Regions from separate parts of the Kitasatospora sp. NPDC127121 genome, predicted to be linked through region 1. Evidence: riboswitches for the same ligand, from Rfam matches in the RefSeq annotation. Region 1 holds a riboswitch; each other region holds the start of a gene.
The links. A riboswitch is a leader RNA that binds a small molecule or an ion and turns the genes downstream of it on or off. The one in region 1 is predicted to bind cyclic di-AMP.

Region 1 (4,203 bases):
GGTGGTTCCGCCGTCGTGGGAGGCCGGGCGGGTCGTGCCGCGGTCGGTGCGGTGGCCGGCGTCTCAGGGGGTGGGCCAGGTGCGGAGGCCGGTGGTGAGGAGGGTGATGAGGCGGCTCTGGGTGGTGGCCAGGTCTTCGGCGAGCTGGAAGCCGCCGCCGATGGAGAGGGAGGCGAAGCCGTGGGCGACGGAGCGGACGGTGCGGGCGGCGTGGATCGCCTCCGCGCCGTCGAGGCCGTACTCCCGCAGGACGGCGATGATCACCCCGACGAGCCGGCCGGCCGCGCGGGTGAGGTCGTCGTCCGGCTGCGGGGCCTGGGGGAGGGCGTTGTAGCGGTGCGGGTGCTCGGTGGCGTACGCGTGGTAGGCGCGCAGCACGGTGGCGACGGCGTCGTCCCCGCTGCGGCCGACGGCGGCCTCGGCGAGCCGGTCGGCGAGTTCCTCGGTGACCCGGACGGCGATGAGCCGCCGCAGTTCGGTGAGGCCGCCGCTGACGTGCTTGTACAGCGACGGGGTGGCGACCCCGGCCCGGGCGGCGACGGCGGCCAGGGTGAGGGCGTCGGCGCCCTGCTCGTCGATGAGGGCGAGGGCGTGGTCGACGACCTGCTCGGGGGTGAGTCCTACTCGGGGCATGGTGTGGGCTCTCCGTCGGTGGAAGGCGTACGTGGCGGGGCGGGGCGGGGCGGGGCGTGGTGTGGCGGGGCGTGTGGGCGGGCGGGGCTGACGTGGGCGGACGGGGTGGGCGGGGCTCAGGCGAGTTCGGCGAGGAAGGGCAGCAGGGCGCCGGCGGTGGCCTGCGGGTTGTCGGCCATCGGGTAGTGCCCGGATCCGTCGATCATGACCTTCCGCGCGTTGAGCGCGGCGGCCTGCCGGTCGGCGACGGCCTCCGGCTTGGGGAAGTCGGGGTCCTTGCTGCCCATGATGACGAGCGAGGGGCAGCGGACGGCCGCGGTCCAGCCGACGGGCGCGGAGTCCCCGCCGACGTGTCCGCGGGTGGCGGTCTTGCGGCCGGGGGTGCGCATGGCGGCGACGAGTCCGGCCACGTACGTGTCGAAGTCGGCGGGCTTGGCGCCCGGGTAGGCCAGCTTGCGGTGGTAGAGGCCCCAGAAGGCGGGCGAGTGGACGGTCAGGGCGCCCATGGCGCGGAGGGCGCCGCGCATGAGGGCGCCGGGCGGGGTGTTCTCGACGAAGGCGTCGATCAGGGCGATGCCGGCGACCCGCTCCGGGGCGTCGCCGGCGGCCTTGACGACCGTCGCGCCGGTGTAGGAGTTGCCGACCAGGACGGCGCGGTCGATGCCGAGGTGGTCGAGTAGGGCGAGGACGTCGGTGGCGATGGCGGCGGGGGAGTAGTCGTCCCAGATGATCGAGGATTCGCCGAAGCCGCGCAGGTCCATGGTGATGACCCGGCGGCCGGCGGCGGCCAGCAGCGGGTGGAGGTGCCGGTAGGCGGCGCGGGTGTCGAGCATTCCGGGGAGCAGCACGACGGGGGCGCCGTCGCCCTGCCGGGTGTCGTCGTAGGCGAGGCGGCCGCCGGTGACGTCGAGGTACTGGGTGGTGGGGGCGTTGGTGGCGTTCATGGTGGGCCTCCGGGGGCTGCCGGTGCGGGGCTTCGGCGTGCTGCCGATAGCCATAAAGCTAAGGCTAATAGCCTTAGCCGTCAAGCCTTCGCACCCTGTGGAGCGGGGGAGGTCGGCGGTGAGTGCCTGAATGAAGGGCCGTCCGTTGACGTCCGATCACGTGAGGTGGCGTCAATGGTGTTCAAGCGTGCCCAAGGGGCTCAAGGGGGACAAAACGCCCTTCGCGTCCCAGAGTGCCCCGTCCGTCTCCGGTCGTCCCGGGCGAACGGCTTGGAATCAGGGCCTCCTAGGATTAACGTTTGATAACGCAGCGCGGTCCTCAACGCCGTACCCAGACGGCACCGTGCGCCGTCGCCTAATCCCGCCGACCGGCCTCCGGGCAGGTCAGGGAGCCGGGGAACCACGTTCCTTGGGGTGAATCGGCGGGGCTCCGGCCCGGCCGTAGGAGACCTTCCTGCTCCGAACCCGTCAGCTAACCCGGTAGGCGCGAAGGAAGGAAAGGAGCGCGCCTCCGTGGCGTCGACGCACACCCCGGCACACCCGGCCGGCCTCGCAGCAGGTACCCGGCTCCTCGACCACCCCGGCCCGGACGGCCCCGAGTACGCGGGCCCGGACGCCGAGACCAACCGGCACCGGATGCCGCGTCAGGTCCGTGGGACCTCCCCGTTGCTCGGCGTCACCGCCGTCGCCGCCACCCTGGGCGCCACCGGCTTCGCCTCCGCCACCCCGGCCGCCGCCCCCGCCATCGAGACCCCGGACGAAACCCCGGTCGCCCTCTCCGCCGACCCCGGCCTCGCGCTCGCCGCCCGCATCCAGCTGCAGGCCGACAGCCAGCGCACCGCCGCCGAGGAGGACGCCCGCGTCCAGGCCGCGAAGGAGGCGGAGGCCAAGGCCGCCGCGAAGGAGGCCGAGGCCAAGCGGGCCGCCGAGGAGGCCGAGCGGGCCAAGGCCGCCGCCCTCACCCTGCCGGTGCGCGACTACCACCTCACCGCCCACTACGGCCAGAGCGCCCGCTACTGGGCCCACCTGCACACCGGCCTGGACTTCGCCGCCGACACCGGCACCCCCGTCTACGCGGTCGGCCAGGGCACCATCACCTCGGCCGGCTGGTCCGGCTCGTACGGCTACCGGATCGTCGAGACCCTGCCCGACGGCACCGAGATCTGGTACTGCCACCTCTCCTCGATCATCAAGGGCTCCGGCAAGGTCGGCTCCGGCCAGCAGATCGGCAAGGTCGGCGCCACCGGCAACGTCACCGGCGCGCACCTGCACGTGGAGGTCCGCCCCGGTGGCGGCGCCCCCGTCGACCCGGAGACCTGGTTCCAGCAGCGCGGCCTCAACCCCTGACGCACCCGCGAAGCCCCGGCCGCCGGAACCGAAAGGCACCGGCGGCCGGGGCTTCGCCGCGTCACTCCTGCGCCTGGTCCGCCGCCGGGTCTTCCTGGTCCGCCGGGTCTTCCTGGTCCGCCGGGTCGGCCGGCCCCGCCGGGTGCGGGTCGGGCTCTTCCTGCGCCGGCCCCGCCAGCTCCTTCAGGCGGGCGTCGAACTCCTCTTGCGCCAGCCCCGCCAGATACGCGTCGATCTCCTCCTGCCCCGGCTCCGGCGCGAGGTCCGGGAACTCCTCCACCAGCAGTCGCGGCAGCCCGGGCACCGTCCACTCCCCGTACAGGTCGAGCGCGGCCTCCACCGCCGCCTCCTCGAACGCCCCGAAGTCCCCGGCCAGTTCGTCCGGCATCGGCCGCCCCAGCGCGGTCAGCTCGGTCAGGTTGCGGTAGCTGCGCCGCATCAGGCCCTGCTCCAGCAGCCGGCGCGCGCCGTCGGTGGCCATGCCGACCGAGATCACCCGGGTCGGGCTCCAGCCCTGCTCGTCCACCTCGTCCAGCCAGCCGGTCTGCGCCAGTGCGGCGAACCTGGCCAGCCGCTCCTCCTGCGCCAGCTCCCGGAAGCCGGTCAGCCACTCCCGCACCGCCTCCGGATCCGTGACGTCCGCCCCGTACGCGTGCAGCAGCAGCGCGTACAGCCGGGGCCAGGTCACCAGGTCGGCGCGGCGCAGCAGCCCGGCCGCGACCTCGCCCTGCCACTCGGCCTCGGCGTGCAGCCGCTCCTGGCGCTTGGCGTTGAGCCGCTTGGCGGCCCGCTGGTGGTCGGTCAGCAGCCGGACGGCGGCGCCGTACGCGAACGGGTCCGCCTCCGGTTCGGGTTGGACGTACAGGTAGAGCCGTTCGTACAGCAGGTGCTCCACCGCGTTCGAGGTCAGTTCGGGCCAGCCGTCGTGCATCCTGCCCTCGCCCAGCTCCAGCAGGGCCAGCACCGCGCGCAGCGGCGCTTCGGCCACCGGGGTGCGGTCCTCTTCCGCCGCCCAGGCGAGCAGGTCGGCGGCCCTGGTGCGCGGGGCGAGCCGCAGGTCTTCGTCGTTCATAGCTCGAACGGTAACCGCTGGCCGGGAGTAGGGTCGGCTGCCATGGTCCCCGTACGACTCACCGGCCCCCGGCTGGCCATCCGCGAGTATCACCACACCCCCGGCGACGTGGACGCGCTGCACGGGCTGTTCGGCGACCCGGAGGTCACCCGCTACCTCCCCTTCGAGCCGCGCGACCGCGAAACCTGCGCCGACCAGATCGAGCTC
Region 2 (4,203 bases), on a different contig from region 1:
CTCGCCGAGCTGCGGTCCGCCGCCCGGGCGGACCTGGAGCGGCAGCGTGCGGAGTCCGAGGACGTCCGCCGGGAGGCCGAGTCGCTGCGGAAGAAGGTGCGCTCGCTGGAGAGCGACACCCGCCGGGCGCAGGCCGAGACCAGGCGGCTGACCGCCGAGCTGGAGGCCGCGAGGGCGCAGGCGGCCGTCGAGCGCGGCGCCGCGGAGTCCGAGGCGCGGCGGCTGCGGCACCGGGTCGGCGAGCTGGAGACGGCGGCCGAGCAGGGCCGCCGGTCGGCCCGCGAGGGCCGCAGCGTCGAGGACATGCGGCTGCGGCTGCTGCTGGACACGGTGCTGCAGTCGGCGCAGGGGCTCCAGCGGGAGCTGGCGCTGCCGGTCTCCCAGATCCGGCCGGGGGACCTGGTGGAGGCGGTGGTGCCGGGGGCGGCCTCGCCGCACGACGTGGCCCGGCGCGGTCTGGCCGACGACGATCCGGCGCTGCTGGACCAGCTGCTGGCGATCCCGCAGGTGCACCTGGTGGTGGACGGCTACAACGTGACCAAGACGGGCTATCCGACGCTTCCGCTGGAGCAGCAGCGGATCCGGCTGCTGGGCGGGCTGGCGATGCTGGCCCAGCGCACGCAGGCGGAGGTCACCTGCGTGTTCGACGGGCAGGACCTGGACGTTCCGGTGATCATGGCGCCACCGCGGGGGGTGCGGGTGCGGTTCAGCCGGACCGGCGAGACCGCGGACGAGCTGATCCGCCGTCTGGTGCGGGCCGAGCCGCAGGGGCGTCCGGTGGTGGTGGTGTCCACCGACCGGGAGGTCGCGGAGGGCGTGCGGAAGGCGGGCGCGCGCCCCGTGGCCTCCGTTCTGCTGCTGAACCGGCTGGCGCGGCCCTGACGGCTGCCGCGACGGAATGACGCCTGGTCAGCGCCCGGTTTGCGGCGGTGTGCACATCCGGTGAAGCCTGCGGGGGAAGTGGAGTTCACGCCTTCGGGGGAGTGGCAAAACCCGTGGATCTTCCCTAGGGTGTGGCGTCAAACCTATTTTCCGGATTCTCACCTGATCGGGTGAGGCCGATGGAAGAAGGAGCAATTCCCTTGGCCTCCCACCGCCGTCCCAAGCAGCCGAGCCGTGCCCGGGTCTCCGTGCTCACCGCTGCCGCGGCGACCGCGGTCGCCCTCTCCGCGCAGGTCGCCGCGCACGCCGCGCCCCAGCCCAGCAAGAGCGACGTCAAGGCGCAGATCGACCAGCTCCAGCAGGACCAGGAGCAGGCGGCGGAGAAGTACAACGGCGCCAAGGAGCGGGCCGACCAGCTCCGCAAGCAGTCCGACCAACTGCAGGACAAGGTGGCCCGCAGCCAGGACGAGATGACCCAGCTCCAGACCGGCCTGGCCGGCGTGGCGGGCGAGCAGTACCGCACCGGCGGCATCGACCCGTCCGTCCAGCTGATGCTCTCCTCGGACCCGTCCGGCTACCTGGAGAAGGCGTCCAGCGCCCAGCAGGCCAGCGCCAGCGAGTCCGAGGCGCTCAAGGGGCTGCTGGACCAGCAGCGCCGGCTGGACCAGGAGAAGTCCGAGGCCGCCGCCGTCCTGGCCTCGCTCGACTCCACCACCAAGGACCTGAACCAGGCCAAGACGGACGTCAACCAGAAGCTCAAGGCCGCGCAGGACCTGCTGAACTCGCTCAGCGCCTCCGACCGCGCCGCGCTGCGGGCCCAGCAGCAGCAGGACGACCGCGCCTCGCGCGGCAGCGACCGCGCCGACCTCGGCAGCCTCCCGCAGGCCGGCGGCTACGCGGGCGTGGCCGTCGCCAAGGCGATGAGCAAGCAGGGCTCGCCGTACGTGTGGGGTGCCACCGGCTCGACCACCTTCGACTGCTCGGGCCTGATGGTCTGGGCGTACGGTCAGGCCGGCGTCTCGCTGCCGCGTACCTCGCAGGAGCAGGGCAACGTCGGCACCAAGGTCACGCTGGACCAGGCCCAGCCGGGCGACCTGGTCATCTACGGCCCCGACCGGCACCACGTCGGGATGTACATCGGCAACGGCATGGTGGTGCACGCGCCGCACACCGGCGACGTGGTGAGGGTGATGAAGGTCGACGCGATGCCGATCAACACGATCCGCCGGGTCTGACGGCCCGACACGCCCGAAGGGCCCCGTCCGGGCCTGTGATCCACGCCACCCCCCGACCGGGGGTGGCGTTCGGGTTTTGTCCGCCGCGCGAGTCCCCGGTGAAGACTGATCAGCTTTGCGTACGACGGTGATCACTATGTGTCATATTCACAAAAGAACTTTGGTCTTCTTCCGTCTTTTTTCTGACAAGGATTTGAACGGATCACGGTTCAGTTACTAGGGTCGTGCCCCGAACCACCGCACTCCCGATCGCCCAGCCAGGGTGACGGCGGTGGTTTCCGTCGAGTTCGTGACGCAGCGGGGCGGGCCCAGTGCCTGCCCGACGGGGAGCCCAGCAGTCGGGGGTGCTGTCGAACGGAGCCGGGGAACCACGTTCCTCCGGGGTGAATCGGCGCCAGGTCGGCCGGTGGAACGGCCGTGAGGCGTCGTAGGGCACGCTTCCGGCCCGAACCCGTCAGCTCACCCGGTAGACGGCGTAGGAAGAAGGAGTCCGCCTTCGTGGCGTCCCATCGTCGTCCCAAGCCCGCTAGTCGCACCCGGGTCTCGATCATGACCGGCTTCGCCGCCGCGGCCGTCGCGCTGTCCGCGCAGTCCGGCGCCCACGCCGACCCGCAGCCGACCAAGGACCAGGTCAAGGAGCAGGTCGACCAGCTCAACGAGCAGGCCGAGGTCGCGACCGAGAAGCTCAACGCCGCCCAGGAGAAGCAGCAGCAGCTGCAGAAGCAGGTCACCGACCTCCAGGACCAGGTGGCGCGGCAGCAGGGGCAGGTGACCGACCTTCAGGGCGGCCTGGCCGAGATCGCCGGCGAGCAGTACCGCAACGGCGGCATATCGCAGACCGTCCAGCTGATGTTCTCCGCCAGCCCGGACACCTTCCTGAGCCAGGCCGACACGCTGAACCAGGCCGGCGGCACCCAGAAGGGCCAGCTCAAGCAGCTCCAGGACGAGCAGCGCAAGCTCGACCAGGTGCGCTCCGAGGCCCAGGGCAAGCTCGCCGAGATGGAGACCACCACCCAGCAGCTGAAGAGCGCCAAGGACGAGGTCCAGGGCAAGCTCAAGGCCGCGCAGGACCTCTTCAACACCCTGTCCGAGCAGGAGCGCCAGGCGATCCGCGCGGCCGAGGAGAAGGCCGCCGCCGAGGCCAAGGCGAAGGCCGACGCCGCCGCGAAGGCCGCCCAGCAGCAGGCGGCGGCCCAGCAGGCCGCCGACCGCTCCTCCCGCGACAACAGCCGCACCGACCTGAGCGCGTCGCAGGCCCCCGCCGCGCCGGTCACCAAGCCGAGCGCCGGCAGCTCGCGCGGCGCCGCGGCGCTGTCCATCGCCGCCTCCAAGATCGGCAGCCCGTACGTCTACGGCGCCTCCGGCCCCGGCTCCTTCGACTGCTCGGGCCTGATGGTCTGGGCGTTCAACCAGGTCGACGTGGCGCTGCCGCGCACCTCGCAGGAGCAGGCCCACGCCGGTACCCGGATCGGCACCGACCTCTCCCAGGCCCAGCCCGGCGACCTGCTGATCTTCTACGGGGACGCCCACCACGTCGGCATCTACGCCGGCAACGGCCAGGTGCTGCACGCGCCCAAGCCCGGCGCGTCGGTCCGCTACGAGGCGGTCGGCAACATGCCGCTGACCTCCATCGTGCGGGTCTGATCCCCGCGCAGGCCCTCCCAGGCCCGGCCTTCCACCACGGAAGGCCGGGCCTGCGGCTTTTCCGGCGCCTCGGACTGATGTCCGATTACGGGTCAAATATTCGGGTTGGCAGGGGTTTGGACTCGGTTGCCCGGACTCGCTAACGTCTGCCACCGGACTCCGCTTCCAGGGCCGCCCGCGTTGGTGCGGCGGCGGGGCCCCACCGCCGGATCGGAGCCGCTGCCGCCATGCCCGTGCACCGTCGTCCCCAACTGCTCGCCCGTGCGCTGGTGCTGACCGCGGCCGCCACCACCGCCCTGGGCGTGACGGCGGGCGGCAGCGCCCAGGCCGCCCCCGCCGTGCCGGACACGCCCACCCGCAAGGACGTCAAGGCGCAGGTGGAACAGCTCTACGGCGAGGCCGAGCAGGCGTCCGAGAAGTACAACGCCGCCCTGGAGACGCA
Region 3 (4,203 bases), on a different contig from region 1:
GTGCTTGCTACTCCGCGGAGCGGAAGCGCGGGAAGGCGCCGCGGCCGGCGTACTCGGCGGCGTCGTCGAGGATCTCCTCGATGCGCAGCAGCTGGTTGTACTTGGCGACGCGCTCGGAGCGGGCCGGGGCGCCGGTCTTGATCTGGCCGCAGTTGGTGGCGACGGCCAGGTCGGCGATGGTGACGTCCTCGGTCTCGCCGGAGCGGTGCGACATCATGCAGCGGTAGCCGTTGCGCTGGGCCAGCTCGACGGCGTCCAGGGTCTCGGTCAGCGAGCCGATCTGGTTCACCTTCACCAGCAGCGCGTTGGCGGTGCCGGTCTCGATGCCCCTGGCCAGGCGGGCCGGGTTGGTGACGAACAGGTCGTCGCCGACCAGCTGGACCTTGTCGCCCAGCTTGACGGTCATGGCCTTCCAGCCGTCCCAGTCCGACTCGTCCAGCGGGTCCTCGATGGAGACCAGCGGGTAGGAGTCGACCAGCTCGGCGTAGTACTCGATGAGCTCGGCGGCGGAGATGGCCTTGCCCTCGAACTGGTAGGCGCCGTCCTCGTAGAACTCGGACGCGGCGACGTCCAGGGCGAGCGCGATGTCGCGGCCGGGCACGTAGCCGGCCTTCTGGATGGCCTCGGTGATGAGGTCCAGGGCCTCGCGGTTGCTGTCCAGGTTCGGCGCGAAGCCGCCCTCGTCGCCGAGGCCGGTGGACAGGCCGCGCTCCTTCAGCACGCCCTTGAGGGTGTGGTAGACCTCGACGCCCCAGCGGACGGCCTCGGAGAAGGACTCCGCGCCGATCGGGGCGATCATGAACTCCTGGATGTCGACGTTGGAGTCCGCGTGCGAACCGCCGTTGAGGATGTTCATCATCGGAACGGGCAGCACGTGCGCGTTCGGGCCGCCCAGGTAGCGGAACAGCGGCAGGTCGCTGGCCTCGGAGGCGGCGTGCGCCACGGCCAGCGAGACGCCCAGGATCGCGTTGGCGCCGAGCGAGGACTTGTCCGGGGTGGCGTCCAGGTCGAGCATGGCCTGGTCGATCAGGCGCTGCTCGGTGGCGTCGTAGCCGACGAGCTCCGGGCCGATCTGCTCGATGACGGCCAGGACGGCCTTCTCCACGCCCTTGCCGAAGTAGCGGTTCTTGTCACCGTCGCGCAGCTCCAGCGCCTCGAAGGCGCCGGTGGAGGCACCCGACGGGACAGCGGCACGACCGGTGCTGCCGTCGTCGAGGCCGACCTCGACCTCGACCGTGGGGTTGCCACGCGAGTCGAGAATCTCACGGGCTACGACGACATCGATGGACGGCACGAGGCATCTCCTTGCGGAAGCAGGGTCCGGCTGACGTTGGGTGCTGCCGGCGGGACGATTGCGGAGTCGTTACGACCAGAGCCTAACCGCCCCGGCCCCCGGGGCCGCGCTGGCCTCGGTCCCGTCTCAGCGTGTGGCCCGGCTACCCACCAGTAGTTCACCTGCTTGCCCGATCGAAGCGGGCGAATACGGGGGAATGCGGGCGAAGGGGGACGGCGCCCGTCCCCCTTCGCCCGCAGGGCGCGGGCCGCTCAGGGCCCGGGCCGCTCAGCCGAGGTGCAGCACCTGGCCGGGCATGATCAGGTTGGGGTTGCCGCCGACGGTGCCGCGGTTGCCGTCGTACACCGACTGCCAGCCGCCGGACACGCCCTGGGCGGCGGCGATCGTCGACAGCGTGTCGCCGGCCCGGACGGTGTAGTCGTGACCGCCCTGCGCGGCGGCGGGCTGCGCGGCCGGGGCGGACTGTGCGGGCTGCACGGCGCGGGGCGCGTACTGCGGCTGGGCGGCGGGCTGGCCCGCGTACTGCTGGTAGACGCTCTGGTGGCTGGTCCAGTACCAGGCGCCGTTGTTCTGGTACCAGTACACCTTCGCGTCGGCGTCCCAGCCGGCCTTGCCGGAGAAGCCCTGGGTCTGCGGCTGCGTCTGCTGCGGGGCCTGCTGGACGGGCTGCTGGGCGGCCGGCTTCGGGGCGGCCTGCTGGACCGGCTGCTGGGCGGGCTTCGGGGTCTGCGCCTGCTGGGTCGGCTTGGCGGCGGGCTGCTTGGCGGGCTTGGCATCCGTGGAGGTGTCCACGGAGGCCGGGGCGCCGCCCTTGCTCAGACCGGCCTTCTGGGAGCAGACGGGCCAGGCGCCCGGGCCCTGCGAGGCCAGCACCTTCTCGGCGACCGAGATCTGCTGTGCCTTGCTGGCCTGGTTGGCCTGCGGGGCGTAGGAGGTGCCGCCGTACGCCTTCCAGGTGCTGGACGTGAACTGCAGGCCGCCGGAGAAGCCGTTGCCGGTGTTGATGCTCCAGTTGCCGCCGCTCTCGCACTGGGCGACGGCGTCCCAGGTGGAGGCCGGGGCGGCGGAGGCGCCGGTGGCGGTGAGGAGCGGCATCGCGAGTCCGACGCCGGCCACACCGGCGACGGCGATGGCCTTCTCGGTCTGGGTGCGACGACGGTGGCGGCCAGTTCCAACGAACAGCATGACGAGGTCCCTCTCCGCACGCCTGCGAGGTGAGCTGTCGGGTTCGGACCGGGAGGTGGCCCGGCCGCCGAAAGCGGAAACGATTCCGCTCGGGCGGCTTCACCCCAAGCCGTTGGGGAACGGCAACAAACCTGGTTCCCCCGCCCCTGCCCAGGGTCTGGTCGGTTTCCCGTGACGCGGCGGGCAGGATTCGGCGTTCCGCGCACGAGGTCCGCAGCTGCGAACTCCAGGGAGAGTAGACAGATCATCAGACCAATAACAAGCTCATATCACCGATATCACACACAAATTACGGCGCGTGGTCAATCGCCTACCAACGGCGGCGGTATGTCCGGATTAATGCGGGTTCAGACCTGGCTCCACGACGAGCTGGAGACGTGCCGTCAGCGTGTCGGAGCGTCGGCCGGCGTGACCGGCGCGTGCGGAGAGCGGTCCTCCGGAGTGAATTCGACCGGGAGTTCCCGCAGGCCACGCATGATCAGGCCGCCCCGCCAGCGCAGGTTCTCCGGGTTTTCCGCGAGCCGCAGGTCCGGCAGCCGGGAAAGCAGCGTGGTCAGTGCGCTCCGCCCCTCCAGGCGGGCCAGCGGAGCGCCGATGCAGTAGTGGATCCCGTGGCCGAAACCCAGGTGCGGATTGTCCGTGCGGGCCAGGTCCAGGGTGTTCTCGTCCGCGAACCTGGCCGGATCGCGATCCGCCGCGGCCAGCACCACCAGCACCGGATCGCCCACCGGGATGTCCACCCCGCCGATCGACAGCGGCCGCGTCGCGAAGCGCCACGTCGCCATCTCCACCGGCCCGTCGTAGCGCAGGAGTTCCTCGATCCCGGTGTCCAGCAGCGCCGTCTCGCCGCGCACCACCGACTCCTGCAGCAGCCTGCGCTGCTCCGGGTTGCGCAGCAGCGCGTACGTGCCGTTGCCGATCAGGTTGACGGTCGTCTCGAACCCCGCGAACAGGAGGATGAACGCCATCGCGGCGGCCTCGTTCTCGTTCAGGTGCTCGCCGTGGTCGCTCGCCCGGATCAGGCCCGAGATCAGGTCCTCGCCCGGATCCGCCCGCTTGCGGTGGATCAGCTCCAGCAGGTACGCCCGCATCCGCTTCACCGCCCGCCCCACGCCGCCGCGTTGGCCGCCGCCGTGCCGGATCATCATCCCGGCCCAGTCCCGGAAGTCGTCCTGGTCCTCGGCCGGGACGCCCAGCAGGTCGCAGATCGCGTAGATGGGGAGCGGGAACGCGAACTCGTGGATCAGGTCCGCCGAACCGCGCTGCGCGAAGCCGTCGATCAGCCGGTCCGTGAGTTGCTGCACCCGCGGCTCGAACTCCGCCACCCGGCGCGGCGTGAACGCCTTCGACACCAGCCGGCGCAGCCGGGTGTGGTCCGGCGGGTCGATGTTCAGCAGATGCGTCATCAAGTCCGCCTGGCGCTCCCCCGGAATTCCCACCCGCCCGGTGCGGTGCGCCTGCTCGCTGTGGTGCGCCGGGTTCTTCGACAGCCTGCTGTCCGCCAGCGCCTGCCGCGCGTCCGCGTAGCGGGTCACCAACCAGGCCTCCACCCCGCTCGGCAGCGTCGTGCGGTGCACCGGGGCGTGCTCGCGCAACCAGGCGTAGGCGGGGTACGGATCGGTGGCGAACTCCCAGGTGAAGAGCTGCGGGGCGGCGGGGTCGGGCTGCACTGGCATGCGTCGACCGTATCCGGTGGGTCGGGGCCGCACCGCCTCCGGCGACCC

Region 2: it holds a riboswitch for cyclic di-AMP, as region 1 does, so the genes downstream of both, ACFVHI_RS07100 (NlpC/P60 family protein) here and ACFVHI_RS04015 (M23 family metallopeptidase) in region 1, are expected to answer to the same signal.
Region 3: it holds a riboswitch for cyclic di-AMP, as region 1 does, so the genes downstream of both, ACFVHI_RS34540 (transglycosylase family protein) here and ACFVHI_RS04015 (M23 family metallopeptidase) in region 1, are expected to answer to the same signal.

The regions. Positions count from the first base shown of each region.
Region 1 covers NZ_JBHXTQ010000003.1:171,237-175,439, forward strand. The annotation lists gene ACFVHI_RS04005 (TetR/AcrR family transcriptional regulator) at 64-633, opposite strand; gene ACFVHI_RS04010 (alpha/beta fold hydrolase) at 750-1,631, opposite strand; cyclic di-AMP (ydaO/yuaA leader) riboswitch at 1,920-2,078, shown strand; gene ACFVHI_RS04015 (M23 family metallopeptidase) at 2,091-2,924, shown strand; gene ACFVHI_RS04020 (hypothetical protein) at 2,986-3,996, opposite strand; gene ACFVHI_RS04025 (GNAT family N-acetyltransferase) at 4,039-4,203, shown strand, end outside.
Region 2 covers NZ_JBHXTQ010000008.1:36,752-40,954, reverse strand. The annotation lists gene ACFVHI_RS07110 (NYN domain-containing protein) at 1-882, shown strand, start outside; gene ACFVHI_RS07105 (NlpC/P60 family protein) at 1,083-2,117, shown strand; cyclic di-AMP (ydaO/yuaA leader) riboswitch at 2,456-2,605, shown strand; gene ACFVHI_RS07100 (NlpC/P60 family protein) at 2,616-3,761, shown strand; gene ACFVHI_RS07095 (C40 family peptidase) at 3,989-4,203, shown strand, end outside.
Region 3 covers NZ_JBHXTQ010000113.1:6,984-11,186, forward strand. The annotation lists gene eno (phosphopyruvate hydratase) at 8-1,294, opposite strand; gene ACFVHI_RS34540 (transglycosylase family protein) at 1,562-2,479, opposite strand; cyclic di-AMP (ydaO/yuaA leader) riboswitch at 2,485-2,652, opposite strand; gene ACFVHI_RS34545 (cytochrome P450) at 2,863-4,155, opposite strand.